Linked DNA regions of Sphingobium yanoikuyae. The protein of the gene in region 2 interacts with the protein of the main gene of each other region in a pairwise test. Links are inferred from orthologs where the notes say so. Each region holds a gene or a part of one and is shown on either strand. Other genes may lie near its edges.

What was found. The genes of interacting proteins can lie anywhere in the genome.
Region 1: the proteins of eno (region 2) and rpe interact in binary tests that used the Escherichia coli proteins (3 or more experiments, as listed by UniProt). The link is inferred for Sphingobium yanoikuyae from one-to-one orthologs.

What each region holds. Positions count from the first base shown.
Region 1 is NZ_CP053021.1:4,077,380-4,082,791, forward strand. Bases 2,465-5,185 are described here. They hold rpe (ribulose-phosphate 3-epimerase), read left to right. Parts: upstream 2,465-3,354; coding sequence 3,355-4,017; downstream 4,018-5,185. Other genes in these bases: HH800_RS19695 (RsmB/NOP family class I SAM-dependent RNA methyltransferase), read left to right, coding at 2,465-2,745; HH800_RS19700 (hypothetical protein), read left to right, coding at 2,797-3,282; HH800_RS19710 (heparinase II/III family protein), read left to right, coding at 4,014-5,185. Outside these bases: HH800_RS19680 (DUF1674 domain-containing protein), read right to left, coding at 1-27; zinc metalloprotease HtpX, read left to right, coding at 136-1,080; HH800_RS19690 (hypothetical protein), read left to right, coding at 1,080-1,397; more of HH800_RS19695, read left to right, coding at 1,435-2,464; more of HH800_RS19710, read left to right, coding at 5,186-5,412. UniProt on the Escherichia coli protein: Catalyzes the reversible epimerization of D-ribulose 5-phosphate to D-xylulose 5-phosphate.
Region 2 is NZ_CP053021.1:2,807,586-2,815,576, reverse strand. What follows is about bases 6-2,984. They hold eno (phosphopyruvate hydratase), read left to right. Parts: upstream 6-847; coding sequence 848-2,122; downstream 2,123-2,984. Other genes in these bases: pdhA (pyruvate dehydrogenase (acetyl-transferring) E1 component subunit alpha), read left to right, coding at 2,756-2,984; HH800_RS13705 (FtsB family cell division protein), read left to right, coding at 2,213-2,524; HH800_RS13715 (hypothetical protein), read right to left, coding at 16-621. Also shown: more of pdhA, read left to right, coding at 2,985-3,829; HH800_RS13695 (pyruvate dehydrogenase complex E1 component subunit beta), read left to right, coding at 3,829-5,196; HH800_RS13690 (TadE/TadG family type IV pilus assembly protein), read right to left, coding at 5,261-5,932; HH800_RS13685 (TadE/TadG family type IV pilus assembly protein), read right to left, coding at 5,929-6,522; HH800_RS13680 (pilus assembly protein), read right to left, coding at 6,522-7,991. UniProt on the Escherichia coli protein: Catalyzes the reversible conversion of 2-phosphoglycerate (2-PG) into phosphoenolpyruvate (PEP). It is essential for the degradation of carbohydrates via glycolysis.

The DNA of each region.
Region 1 (5,412 bases), 1.3 Mb from region 2 along the record:
CGGGCGCTTGCCGTTGAAATGTCCCATGTCGGGCCTTTCGATTGCGGAGCGCGCGCGGCAACCCCATATTCAGTAGAAGGCCCGCTATCTGGGCCGCAAAGGAGCGATGTGCAAGTGAGTGGTTTTCGCACGGTGATGCTGTTGTCGGCGCTGACGGCGCTGTTCATGGCACTGGGCTATACGCTGGGTGGCAGCGGCGGCGCGGTGATCGCCCTGCTGGTGGCGGCGGGGATGAACCTGTTCACCTTCTGGAATGCCGACAAGATCGTGCTCTCCATGCACAATGCGCGCGAGGTGGATGCGCAGAGCGCGCCCGAATTTCACGGCCTGGTCCAGGCGCTGAGCCAGCGCGCCGGCCTGCCGATGCCGCGCGTCTATGTGATCGACCAGGATGCGCCCAACGCCTTTGCCACCGGCCGCAACCCCGAAAACGCCGCCGTGGCGGCGACCACCGGCTTGCTCAACATGCTGACCCGCGACGAGGTGGCGGGCGTGATGGCGCATGAACTGGGCCATGTGAAGAATCGCGACACCCTGATCATGACGATGGTGGCAACCATTGCCGGCGCCATTTCGATGCTGGCCAATTTCGGCCTCTTCTTCCGCGGCGGCAATGAGGAGAATGGCCATAGCAACATGATCGCGACCTTGCTGGCGGTGATCGTCGCCCCCTTTGCCGCGATGATCGTGCAGATGGCGATCAGCCGCACCCGCGAATATGGCGCCGACCAGGCGGGGGCGGAGATCAGCGGCAATCCGCGCGCACTTGCCTCCGCCCTGGCCAAGATTTCCGGCCGGGCCGAGCTGATCCCCAACCCGGTGGCCGAGCGCAATCCCGCCGCTGCGCAGCTCTATATCGTGCCGGTGCATGTGAGCGAGTTGTTCTCGACCCACCCGGCAACCGAGAAGCGCATCGCCGCGCTTGAGGAAATCGCGCAGGATATGGGCCAGATGGACGGCCCGCCGCCCATGACTATGCCGGCGCAGACTTCGATGCGCGCATCGGCGCTGTCTCCAGTGGTGCCGCCGGTGGCAGCACCCAAGCCGCGCCGCAGCGCCCTCGATCCGCACGGGCGCTGATGCCGGTCGACGAGATTGGCGAGATCGCCTTCCGCGCCGCCGGGTTCGTGGCGCGCGAAGCGGCCGGCCTGGTTGTCGATATTGCCGTCGACTATATCTTCTCCCGCCACACGCCGCGCCTGTTTCACGCCATCGGCCGGCGGACGATCGCGATCGCCACGCTGGGCCGCAAACGCATCCCCTCTTCCTTGCGGGTGGTGCCAAAGGGGATGGTGCCGCGCCCGCGCCGGTCGGACTGGTTGGCGCTGTGGGTCGGCGTTGCCACCAGCATCGGCCTGGTTGCGGCGGCCATCTACACGGTCATCTGCTTCGTTTGAAGATGACCCCAAGGGCAAAAGCGCGTAGGGGCCGCTGATGTCCCGTCGTCCCAACGCCCGTTCCGGTGCCCCGCGCGCCGATGATGTCCCCGGCCTGCCCGCGCGCCGCGCGGCCCTGAAGCTGCTGGACGCCGTCTTGCGTCGGGGCGACCCGCTGGAAATCGCGCTGCATGGCGCGACCCAGGGGCTGGCCGACCGAGCCGACCGCGCGCTGGTCCATGCCATCGTCGCCGAGACGTTGCGCCATTTGCCCGATCTCGACGCGCTGATCGACGGCGCGACCAAGCAGCCCCTGCCCGCCGATGCCAAGGCGCGCATGGTGCTGCGCATCGCGCTCATCCAAGTGCTGGCGCTGGGCACTGCGCCCCATGCGGCGATCGCCACTGCGCTGCCGCTGGTCGACGGCGGGCCGCGCAAGCTGGTCCATGGCGTGTTCGGCACCGTGACCCGCGCCGAGCCGAGCCTGCCCGTGCCGCCCACCCTGCCCGCCGAGGTCGCCGAACGCTGGGCCGGACAATGGGGCGAGGCGATGCCGCTGGCCGCCGCCCATGCCTATGCCGTGCGCCCGCCGGTCGATGTCAGCCTGCGCGATCCGGCCGAGACCGGCAAATGGGTCGAGGCGCTGGGCGGCAGCAGCTTTGCGCCCGGCCATGTCCGCTTGCCCGAGGGGGCGGTCGTGCCCGAGCTGCCCGGCTTTGCCGAGGGCGCCTGGTGGGTGCAGGATATCGCTGCCTCCTGCCCGGCCCGACTGCTCGGTGCGGGCGAAGGCCGGACCGTGCTGGACCTATGCGCCGCGCCGGGCGGCAAGACGATGCAGTTGGCGGCCGCCGGCTGGACCGTGACCGCGGTCGACCAGTCGAAAAAGCGACTGGAGCGGCTGAGCGAAAATCTGGCGCGCACCGGCCTGTCGGCCGATGTCGTGCAGGCGGATCTGCGCCAATGGGCGCCCGAGGCGCCGGTCGATGCGCTGCTGCTCGACGCGCCCTGCACCGCCACCGGCATCTATCGCCGTCATCCCGACGTTTTGCACCGCATCGGCCCGCGCCAGATCGCGGAACTGGCCGACCTGCAGGGCGAACTGCTGGCCCGCGTCGCCGACTGGGTGAAGCCGGGCGGGACGCTGATCTACGCCACCTGCTCGCTGGAACAGGCCGAGGGCGAGGCGCAGCTGGCGCGCTTCCTGGCGGCGCGTCCCGATTTTGCGGCCCAGCCGGTGACGGCAAGCGAACTGCCCGACGGCATGGCGCCCAGCGCCGACGGCTGGCTGCGCACCCTGCCCGACACGCTGGCGGAGCAGGGCGGCACCGACGGCTTTTTCGTTGCAAGGATCGTGCGCATCGGGAACTAAGGCTTAACCATGAGGGGCTTAAGGTGAGGCCCTTCGCTGGAAAGGCCCGTCTTGCGTCCGACCGAACCCCTGCCCCTGCATCATAGCTGGCCGCTCTACGACCTGCGCGAGCATCTCGCACCGGTGGTGCTGGACCAGGATATTGCGGGGAATGAGGCGGCGCTGGCCGACCGGGGGCTGGGCCTGTGGCATTGCAATCTGGCCGACAACAGCATCAGTTGGACCCAGGGCGTCTATGACATTTTCGGGCTGGAGCCGGGCAGCATCGTGCCCCGGCCATTGTCGGTGTCGCTCTATGCCCATGACAGCCGCGAGGCGATGGAGCGGCTGCGCGCCTATGCCATCCGCCACCAGCGCGGCTTCACCCTGGACGTCGACATTCGCCGCCCGGACGGCAGCGATTGCGCGATGCGGCTGATCGCCGCGCCGGTGCTGCTGGACGGCGAGACGGTCGCGCTGCACGGGGTCAAGCAATGGCTGCCGAAGGATGTCGGTGCGCCGGTCCGACTGGAACCCACGACCTTCTTCATCCCCTGACGCGACTCATCGCCGCACCGCGCAAATCATGCGTTGCCCTCGCCCCAAGGGAGGGCTAATGCGGGCGGTCAAATGACCCATCCCATTCTCATCTCTCCGTCCATCCTGTCCGCCGATTTCGCACGGCTGGGCGAGGAAGTCCGCGCCATCGACGAAGCCGGTTGCGACTGGATCCATATCGACGTGATGGACGGCCATTTCGTGCCCAACATCACCATCGGTCCGGCCGTGGTGAAGGCGCTGCGCCCGCACACGAAAAAGCCGTTCGACGTGCATCTGATGATCTCGCCGGTGGACCAGTATCTCGACGCCTTCGCCCAGGCCGGCGCCGACATCATCACCGTCCATCCCGAGGCCGGCCCGCACATCCACCGCACCGTGCAGCATATCAAGTCGCTGGGCGTGCAGGCCGGCGTGGTGCTGAACCCCGGCACCCCGGCCAAGATGCTGGACTATCTGATCGACGATATCGACCTGATTCTGGTGATGAGCGTCAATCCCGGTTTCGGCGGCCAGAGCTTCATCGAAAATCAGCTGCGCAAGATCGAGGCGTGCCGCAAGATGATCGAGAAGAGCGGCCGTGACATCCGCCTGCAGGTCGATGGCGGCATCGACATCAACACCGCGCCCAAGGCGATCGCGGCGGGCGCCGACGTGCTGGTCGCCGGCACCGCGACCTTCCGTGGCGGCCCGGCCGCCTATGCCGACAATATCAGGACGCTGCGGGGCGGGTGACGAACCAGCGGCGCCAGTCCTCCCCTGTCGCGGTCGAGGCCGGTCATGAACCGGCCGACGACGGCATCGAACAGGGCAAGCGGCTCATCCGCGTCGCGGATGACAAGGGCCTGTCGCTGGCCGAGCGGATCGCCAATCATTTCTATCGGCTGAGCTGGAAGACGCCGCTGCACAGCCGGCGGCTGAAGGGCAAATATCCGCTCAAGCTGCTGGCAGTGCCGGACGATGTTGTGCCCGGCGACCCGCGCGCCGGCCAGGCGATCCGTGCCGGCTATTTCCTGTTCCGGGGCCAGAAGCTGGCGATCGACACGATCGATTTCGGCAAATTGGCGGTCGGCCCGGCCTTCACCGACTATCTGCACAGTTTCCGCTGGCTGCGCGACCTGTCGACCGCCGCGACGCGCGAGCAGGGCGCGCCGGTGGCCGAGGCGCTGATGCGCAAATGGCTGGCGGCCCATGCCGAAACGCCGAGCGACCCGGCCTGGCGCGCCGACAATGCGGCCTGGCGCTTGCTGTTCTGGACCGCCCATGCGCCGCTGATCCTGTCGTCGAGCGACCTTGTCTATCGGTCGCTGGTGCTCAACTGCATCGCCCGCACCGCGCGCCATCTGGATCAGAGCGCGGACAAAGCCGCGCCGGGCCTGCCGCGCCTGGTCGCCTGGGGCGGGATCGTCGCGGCGTCGATGCTGATGCCCGGCGGCAATCCGCGCAAGCTGTTCGGCGAAGCGGGCCTGAAGCGCGCGATCGACAGCGCCTTCCATGCCGATGGCGGCATCATTTCCCGGTCGCCGCTGGCGCAGCTGGAAGGCGTGATGCTGCTGGCGATGGTGGTCGCGGTCTATGAGGTGCGGCGCGAACAGGTGCCCGGCTTCCTGATCGACGGGCTGAGCCGCGCGGTGCCGGCCTTGCTGGGCCTGACCCATGGCGATGGGGGGCTGGGCAACTGGCAGGGCGCGGGTGCGGTCGACCCCGACATGGTCGAGGCGCTGGTGCAGGCCAGCCGGGTGCGGACCCGGCCGCTGCGCCAGGCGCGCGACTGGGGCTATCAGCGGATCAGCGCGGGCAATACGGTGGTGCAGATCGATGCGGCGCCGCCGCCGGTCGCGCGCCTGGCCGCCGCCGGCTGCGCCTCCACCGGCGCGATCGAGATCAGCGACGGACGGCTGCGGCTGGTCATCAATTGCGGCGGCGCAGCGCTGGAAGGCGCCTATATCCCGCGCGATCTGGCCCAGGCGCTGCGTTCCACCGCGGCGCACAGCACATTGGTGCTGGACGACAGCAATTCGACCGCGCTGATGCCCGACGGCACGCTGGGCAAGGGCGTGACCGAGGTCGAGCTGAACCGGCAGGAGCTGGACAATGGCAGCCGGGTGGAGCTGAGCCATGACGGCTATG
Region 2 (7,991 bases):
CCTGTCTTGCGTTCGTCAGGCGTCGCTGTCGGACGATCCCTTGGCCAGGCGCATCAGCACGAAGCCGACCACGGCGGCCGCGCCGATGGCAACGGCCGGGCTCTTGCGCACGAAATCACGCGCCTCGGTCATCAGCTGGTCGACATCCTTGCTGTCCAGCGTATCTGCGGCACTGGCCACCGATTCCGCTGCCTGGCGGGCATAGTCGCCATATTGCGGGCCCAGCTTCGCATCGACCGTGCCGGCGGTGTCCGCAATCAGCTTCGACAGGCTCTGCATCGCCGAACCGGTCTTGTCCTTGGCACTGCTCGCCGCAGACTTTGCGGTCTTGCCGGCCTGTTCCTTGATCGGGTCGATATGCGCCTTCCAGTCGACCGAATTGATCTTGTCGGTTGCGGCCTTGGCGGCCTTTTCGGCCTGCGCCTTGATCGGCGCAATCTGTGCGGACCAGCCATGGGCTGCCCCGTTTCCGGGCTTTGCGGGCGCCTTGCGGGTGGCGGCCTTCTTCACCGGCGCGGCCTTGACGGCCGGGGTGGAGGCCTTGGTCGACGCCGGCTTCGCCTTGGCGGCAACCGCCTTCTTCGCGCGCTTGACGGGCGGGGTTTCCGGGGTGTCGGCCATTGTCCAAAGTCTCCCTAAAGCTCAACCTCATGGTCCCGCGCGAGGCGGGCTGTCATGATCCTAATGCTTGGCGGCGGCCTACAGTTCCGGCGCCGTTACTATTTTGAGCATCGGCATTTTTTGTCCGATGGCAAGTCCCCCGGATTGCCAAGTTTGGGGCTGCTGGCTAAGCGGGGCCGCGAAAAGGCCGCCCGGCGCGTGTCCGGGCCCAGATCAGGGAGCGATCATGACCGCCATTCTCGATATTCACGCCCGCCAGATTCTCGACAGCCGCGGCAATCCGACCGTCGAAGTCGATGTGATGCTGGAAGATGGCAGCTTCGGCCGCGCCGCCGTGCCCTCGGGTGCGTCGACCGGTGCCTATGAGGCGGTCGAAAAGCGCGACGGCGACAAGAGCAAATATCTGGGCAAGGGCGTGCTTCAGGCCGTCGCCGCCGTCAATGACGAGATTGCCGAGCAGCTCATCGGTCTCGATGCCGAGGACCAGGGCGAAGTCGATGCCGCAATGATCGCGCTCGACGGCACCGAGAACAAGTCGCGCCTGGGCGCCAACGCGATCCTGGGCGTGTCGCTCGCCACCGCCAAGGCTGCTGCCGACGCGCGCGGCCTGCCGCTCTATCGCTATGTCGGCGGCGTGTCGTCGCATGTCCTGCCGGTGCCGATGATGAACATCATCAACGGCGGCGAGCATGCCGACAACCCGATCGACTTCCAGGAATTCATGATCATGCCGGTCGGTGCGGAGAGCATCGCCGACGCCGTGCGCATCGGTTCGGAAATCTTCCACACCCTCAAGAAGGGCCTGCACGACAAGGGCCTGGCCACCTCGGTCGGTGACGAGGGCGGCTTTGCCCCCAACATCGCCTCGACCCGCGATGCGCTCGACTTCATCATGCTGTCGGTCGAAAAGGCCGGCTACAAGCCCGGTGACGATGTCGTGCTGGCGCTGGACTGCGCCGCGACCGAATTCTTCAAGAACGGCAAATATGAGATTTCGGGCGAAGGCCTGTCGCTTTCGCCGGTCGAAATGGCCGACTATCTCGCCGCGCTGGCTGCCGACTATCCGATCAAGTCGATCGAAGACGGCATGAGCGAGGATGATTTCGAGGGCTGGAAGGCGCTGACCGACAAGATCGGTGACAAGGTCCAGCTGGTCGGCGACGATCTGTTCGTCACCAACCCGGCTCGCCTGTCGATGGGCATTGGCAAGGGGCTGGCCAACTCGCTGCTGGTGAAGGTCAACCAGATCGGCACGCTGTCGGAAACGCTCGCCGCCGTCGATATGGCGCACCGTGCCCGCTACACGGCGGTCATGTCGCACCGTTCGGGCGAGACCGAGGATTCGACCATCGCCGACCTCGCCGTCGCCACCAATTGCGGTCAGATCAAGACCGGCTCGCTCGCCCGTTCGGACCGGCTTGCCAAGTATAATCAACTGATCCGCATCGAGGAAGAACTGGGCGACATGGCGGTCTATGCCGGTCGTTCGATCTTCCGCTGATCCACGGCTGATTTCAGGTTAGGGATTCGGCTGGTCGCATCGGGCATGTTTTTGCTTGCGACCGGTCGAATCCTGTGATTCAAGCGATTCATGGCGCATATCGCGAAGCTCCGCATGCTATTGATGTCGGCCCTCGGGCCGGCAATCGCGGTGCTGTTGCTGCTGTTCTTCGCCGGCTATGTGGTGCTGGGCTCCAATGGCGTGCTTGCCTGGGGCGATTATTCGCGCCAGCTGCGCGATGCGAAGGCTGAACTCAAAATCGTCCAACTGCATCGCCAGGAGCTGCGCAACCGGGTCGATCTGCTCAATCCGCGCCGCGTTGATCCCGATCTGTCGGATGAGCTGATCCGTCGCCAGCTCGGCGTGATTCACCATGACGAAGTGATCGTTCCGCTGAACTGATCCGCACTCCCGACGGCGTGCGCTTTCCATTTATTTGGTAAAATCATGTCGCGGCAACATTTTGTTGCCAGCCGTTCGTGACCCGTTTTCGACAGCGTTGTCATGGATTGTCGTTTTTGCACTCGGCACATTCATTATGCCGGGATTCCGTGGGGTCCGCCGTTGCAATCTATGCAACTCTGACGCATATCGGGCTTCCTTCCATCCTACCCACGCAAAAGGATAATAGCCTTGGCGAAACCAACCACGCCGCGCGCCGACAGCGCAAAGGCAAAGGCCGCAGTGCCGGCCGGTGCGGACCATAATCGTCCGCGCCCCGAAACGCCCACCGACTACAAGGCCAGCAAGGAAGAGCTGCTGGAATTCTATCGGCAGATGGTTCTGATCCGCCGCTTCGAGGAAAAGGCCGGCCAGCTCTATGGTCTGGGTTTCATCGGCGGCTTCTGTCACCTCTATATCGGCCAGGAAGCGGTTGCGGTCGGCATCCAGTCGGCGCTCAAGCCCGGCAAGGACAGCGTGATCACCGGCTATCGCGACCATGGTCACATGCTCGCCTATGGCATCGATCCCAAGGTCATCATGGCCGAACTGACCGGCCGCGAAGCCGGCATTTCGCGTGGCAAGGGCGGTTCGATGCACATGTTCAGCGTCGAGCATAAATTCTATGGCGGCCACGGCATCGTCGGCGCCCAGGTGTCGCTCGGCGCGGGTCTGGCCTTCGCGCACAAATATAATGATGATGGCGGCGTGTGCGTTGCCTATTTCGGCGACGGCGCGGCCAACCAGGGCCAGGTCTACGAATCGTTCAACATGGCCGAGCTGTGGAAGCTCCCGATCATCTTCGTGATCGAGAACAACCAATATGCCATGGGCACCAGCGTCAATCGCGCCTCGTCGGAAGACCAGCTTTATCGCCGTGGCGAGAGCTTCCGCATCCCCGGCATCCAGGTCGACGGTATGGACGTTCTGGCGGTGCGCGGTGCGACCGAGGAAGCGCTCAAGTGGGTCCAGGGCGGCAATGGCCCGATCCTGCTGGAAATGAAAACCTACCGTTATCGCGGTCACTCCATGTCCGACCCGGCCAAATATCGTTCGCGTGACGAGGTTCAGGCCGTGCGCGACAACAGCGACCCGATTGAGGGCGTGAAGAAATATCTGATCGATGCCGGCGTCAGCGAGGACGAGATCAAGGTCATCGATCAGGATATCCGCAAGATCGTCGCCGAAGCGGCCGATTTCGCCGAAACCTCGCCCGAACCTGAGATGCATGAACTCTATACCGACGTGCTGGTGGAGCAATATTAATGGGTATCGAAATCAAGATGCCGGCGCTCTCGCCGACGATGGAAGAGGGCACGCTGGCCAAGTGGCTGGTGAAGGAAGGCGATGAAGTGAAGTCCGGCGACATCCTCGCCGAGATCGAGACCGACAAGGCGACGATGGAATTCGAAGCCGTCGACGAAGGCAAGATCGGCCAGATCGTGATTGCCGAAGGCACCGAAGGGGTGAAGGTCGGCACCGTGATCGCGACGATGGCGGGCGAGGGCGGCGAGGCTGCTCCGGCACCTGCACCGAAGGCTGAAGCCCCCAAGGCCGAAGAAGCGCCCAAGAAGGCGGAAAGCGGCACCTCCAAGCTGGCGTCGGAAGCCAAGGCGACCGTGCAGGATCCGGACCTTCCGGCCGGCACCGAGTTCGTCAAGACCACCGTGCGCGAAGCGCTGCGCGACGCCATGGCCGAGGAAATGCGGTCGGACCCGCGCGTCTTCGTGATGGGCGAGGAAGTCGCCGAATATCAGGGCGCCTACAAGGTGACCCAGGGCCTGCTCGACGAATTCGGTCCCAAGCGCGTCATCGACACGCCGATCACCGAATATGGCTTTGCCGGCATCGGTTCGGGCGCGGCCATGGGTGGCCTGCGTCCAGTGATCGAGTTCATGACGTTCAACTTCGCCATGCAGGCGATCGACCACATCATCAACTCGGCTGCTAAGACCAACTATATGTCCGGTGGCCAGATGCGCTGCCCGATCGTGTTCCGTGGTCCCAACGGTGCGGCCAGCCGCGTCGGCGCGCAGCACAGCCAGAACTATGGTCCCTGGTATGCCGCCGTTCCCGGCCTGATCGTCATCGCGCCCTATGACGCGGCCGACGCCAAGGGTCTGCTGAAGGCCGCGATCCGCTCGACCGACCCGGTCGTGTTCCTGGAGAATGAACTTCTCTACGGTCGCAGCTTCGACGTGCCCAAGGTTGACGATTATGTCCTGCCGATCGGCAAGGCGCGCATCATGCGTCCGGGCAAGGACGTCACCCTGGTCAGCTACTCGATCGGCGTGGGCCTGGCGCTCGACGCGGCCGAGCAGCTTGCTGCCGAGGGCATCGATGCGGAAGTAATCGACCTGCGCACGCTGCGTCCGCTCGACACCGCGACCGTGCTGGAGAGCCTCAAGAAGACCAACCGCCTGGTGGTGGTGGAAGAAGGCTGGCCGACCTGCTCGATCGCGTCGGAAATCGCCGCGGTCGTGATGGAAAAGGGCTTCGACGATCTCGACGCCCCGGTCCTGCGCGTCACCAACGAGGATGTGCCGCTGCCTTATGCCGCCAACCTCGAAAAGCTGGCGCTGATCGACGCGGCCCGCGTGGTCGAAGCGGCCAAGAAGGTCTGCTACAAGTAAGAAGGGAAAAGGGGCGGTCCGATCGGATCGCCCCTTTTTCTATCGGTTCATTGTCCGCTTGCGGTCAGGCAGGGCAGGAGGCGATCTGGCTGTTGGGCAGGCTGCCCGCATTCTTCATCGCCTGGTCCGTGCGTTCGCGGACGTTGAATGCGCTGGTGTAGCGGATCGTCTTGCTGCCGAAGAGGCTGTCTGAGATCAGCGGCTGATAGGTATAGGCCACTTCCACGAACATGACTGCCGTTCCGCTGCCGGAGGCGATCTTGGTCGCTGCCGTTGTGCCTGGTCCCATGCCGTCCTTCAGGGTGGCGTCGCTGGTGCCATCCCCCGCCTTGCCATAACTGGAGGTGAAGCTGCCATTGCCCCAGCAGCGCTGCCAACGAATATACTGGCCCGCATTGCTGCCCGTCTGGTTGTTGGGTTCCAGATCGGACAGGAAGATGCGGGTGTTTGCCTTGAAGTTCTTGAGGTTGGCACCGGCCAATTCCGCGCCGGTAAAAATCTCGTTGATGTCGGACTCATCGATCGAGGTTCGCTCGCGGGAGGCATTGTCGGCGACCAGCATCGCGATCTGGCTGACGCGCATATGGGCGGTCGCCAGATTGGCGATTTCCAGCCCACCCATCGACAACACCATCAGCACCGGCAAGGAATAGGCAAACTCAATAAGGGCCAGGCCCGACTGGTCGTCGCGCAGATGGCGCGCCCAGCGCGCGAGGGAAAGGCGGATCGGTTTCATGTGCAGATGATCGGCAATGTTGCCTGGTTGGACCAGGGCTGGTTGCGGATGGTGGCGTTGGCCGTGGCGGTCTGGGTTGCACTCCAGCCCAGCAGTTTGGCCATCGGGAACAGGCGGGGCATGGACACGGTTACCTGATAGAAGACGATATCATCAGCTCCACCAAGGCCCGTAGAGCCGGCGCTGCTGTCGTAACTGCCATTACCATTGGAATCCTCGAAGCAATCGCCCGTGTTGAAGCTGCCAAGCGGTGCCGTATCCGTGGTGATCTTTTCAGGCTTCCCGACGCGTGAGAAATTGTAATAGCTCTTCTTGGTCACCGAAGTGGAGCCGTTCTTGCTGTTGATCGCCTGCATCTGCGCATCGATATAGGCGTCGATCTGGGTGCTGTTGAGTGTCCCGACCGATGCCGCGCGAGCGGCTCTGTCGAGCACACCCTGGGTCACCGAGCGCAGATAGGACTGATAGCCCAAGTCGCCGACGCCCATGATGAACAGGCAGAGCGGCGTGACGATCAGGCCGAACTCCATCAGCGTCGCGCCACGTTGATCACGCTGTAGATCACCGGGGAGGTGAAACGGCCAGCGCATCAGTTGGACAACCGCAAGCCGCCAATATTCTTGGCGATGTTCTGGAAGGTCGTTTTCAACTGCGCTGCGGAATAGTTCATGCTCCAATGATTGGCGCTGCTGGCGCAATTCTGCAAAGGAGTGCTCATCACGTTCGAATTGCTGAATCCGATCACCCAGATGGTGATCCCCTTGGACTTGATTGCGTTGCACATCATTTCCAGGCGACGGTTGTGAATGGCCGTCAGGTCGTCATTGGAAGCGCCGGCGGGACCGTCGCGCTGATCGAGTGTCTGATATCCCCAGGCACCGTAGACATTGTTGTAGGCTTGCATGACGCCGTCGGTCATGAACACGATGTGACGCGAAATGTTGAAGCCGTTGGGCGCGTTGGCGTTATCCGATGCGAAGATTCCGGTCGGCGACAGGAAGCGCGCGCCCCACATCATACCAATGGTGTGATAGGTGCCGCCAACTGCAACCAGACTGTCGACATAGCTGTCATAGCTGCTGGTTTGACCGTCCGGAATGGCGGTGCGGCTGGCGTAAGAGGTCAGCCTACGTGCCTGGCTGGGGCAGGCGACATAGCCGTTGCTGATGTTGTTCGAACTGTTGAGCCAAGAGCCGCCGCGTGTGTATTCGACATCAGGCCAAAATGGGCGCCATTTTGTAGCAGTCGTCGTCGGTGCCGTATCGATCTGAAGATCAAAGGCTGTCGTTGGAATGGAAGAAGTCGACGAATTTGCGTTAATGGTGCTGTCCGTATCGCGTTCCTCGATACAGCCAGACCATGTCGCGTTGGTGCCCCACTCAAAGGCGGGATTCTGGATGGGTTCGCCCTTGATGAAGTCGCTCATGTTGAACGCTACGTTGGTGTAGGTCCAATTGGTGTAACGGGTGCGCCCCGGACCGGGAGTGGTTGAGGTGAAGTAGGTCTTGGTTGTTGTCAGCTCTTTGCGCACGCACACGCGCGCGGTGCTGCCCGATGGGGCGTTCGACGTGCTGTTGTTCCAGCCGCCATAGCTGTAGACGGTCCGTGTGGTGTTGCTGGGCGCGCTGCCGCTTGTGCTCGCGGAGGCATTCTGCCAGTTGGAGCAGTCGGTCCCGTTCAGATTGGTCCCACCTGATCCATTGATCGCATTCTGGGCTGATGTGTAGCAGGTGTTTGAGCCATTGCGCTTGTAGCAGGTCGTGTCCGTCGACGTGTTTTCCCAGTAATACCACGCATAGCGGCTGTTATAAGTCCATGTCTCGCCGGCCGTGCCTCCGAGTACCGCGCTGGTGGGCAATTGGTAACCAACATTCACAGTGGAGCTATAGGGCATGAAGCCGTAGCGGATGCGACCACTGCTGTCGGAGCCAGGACCTAGCGTATCGTAGAAATCTCTTACCGCCTGCTGCAGGGCGGTGAGCTTTACAACCGTGCCTCCTGAGCCATTGGAAATGGAATCTGCCATTGACCCGGTGGTATCCAGCACCAGCATCACATC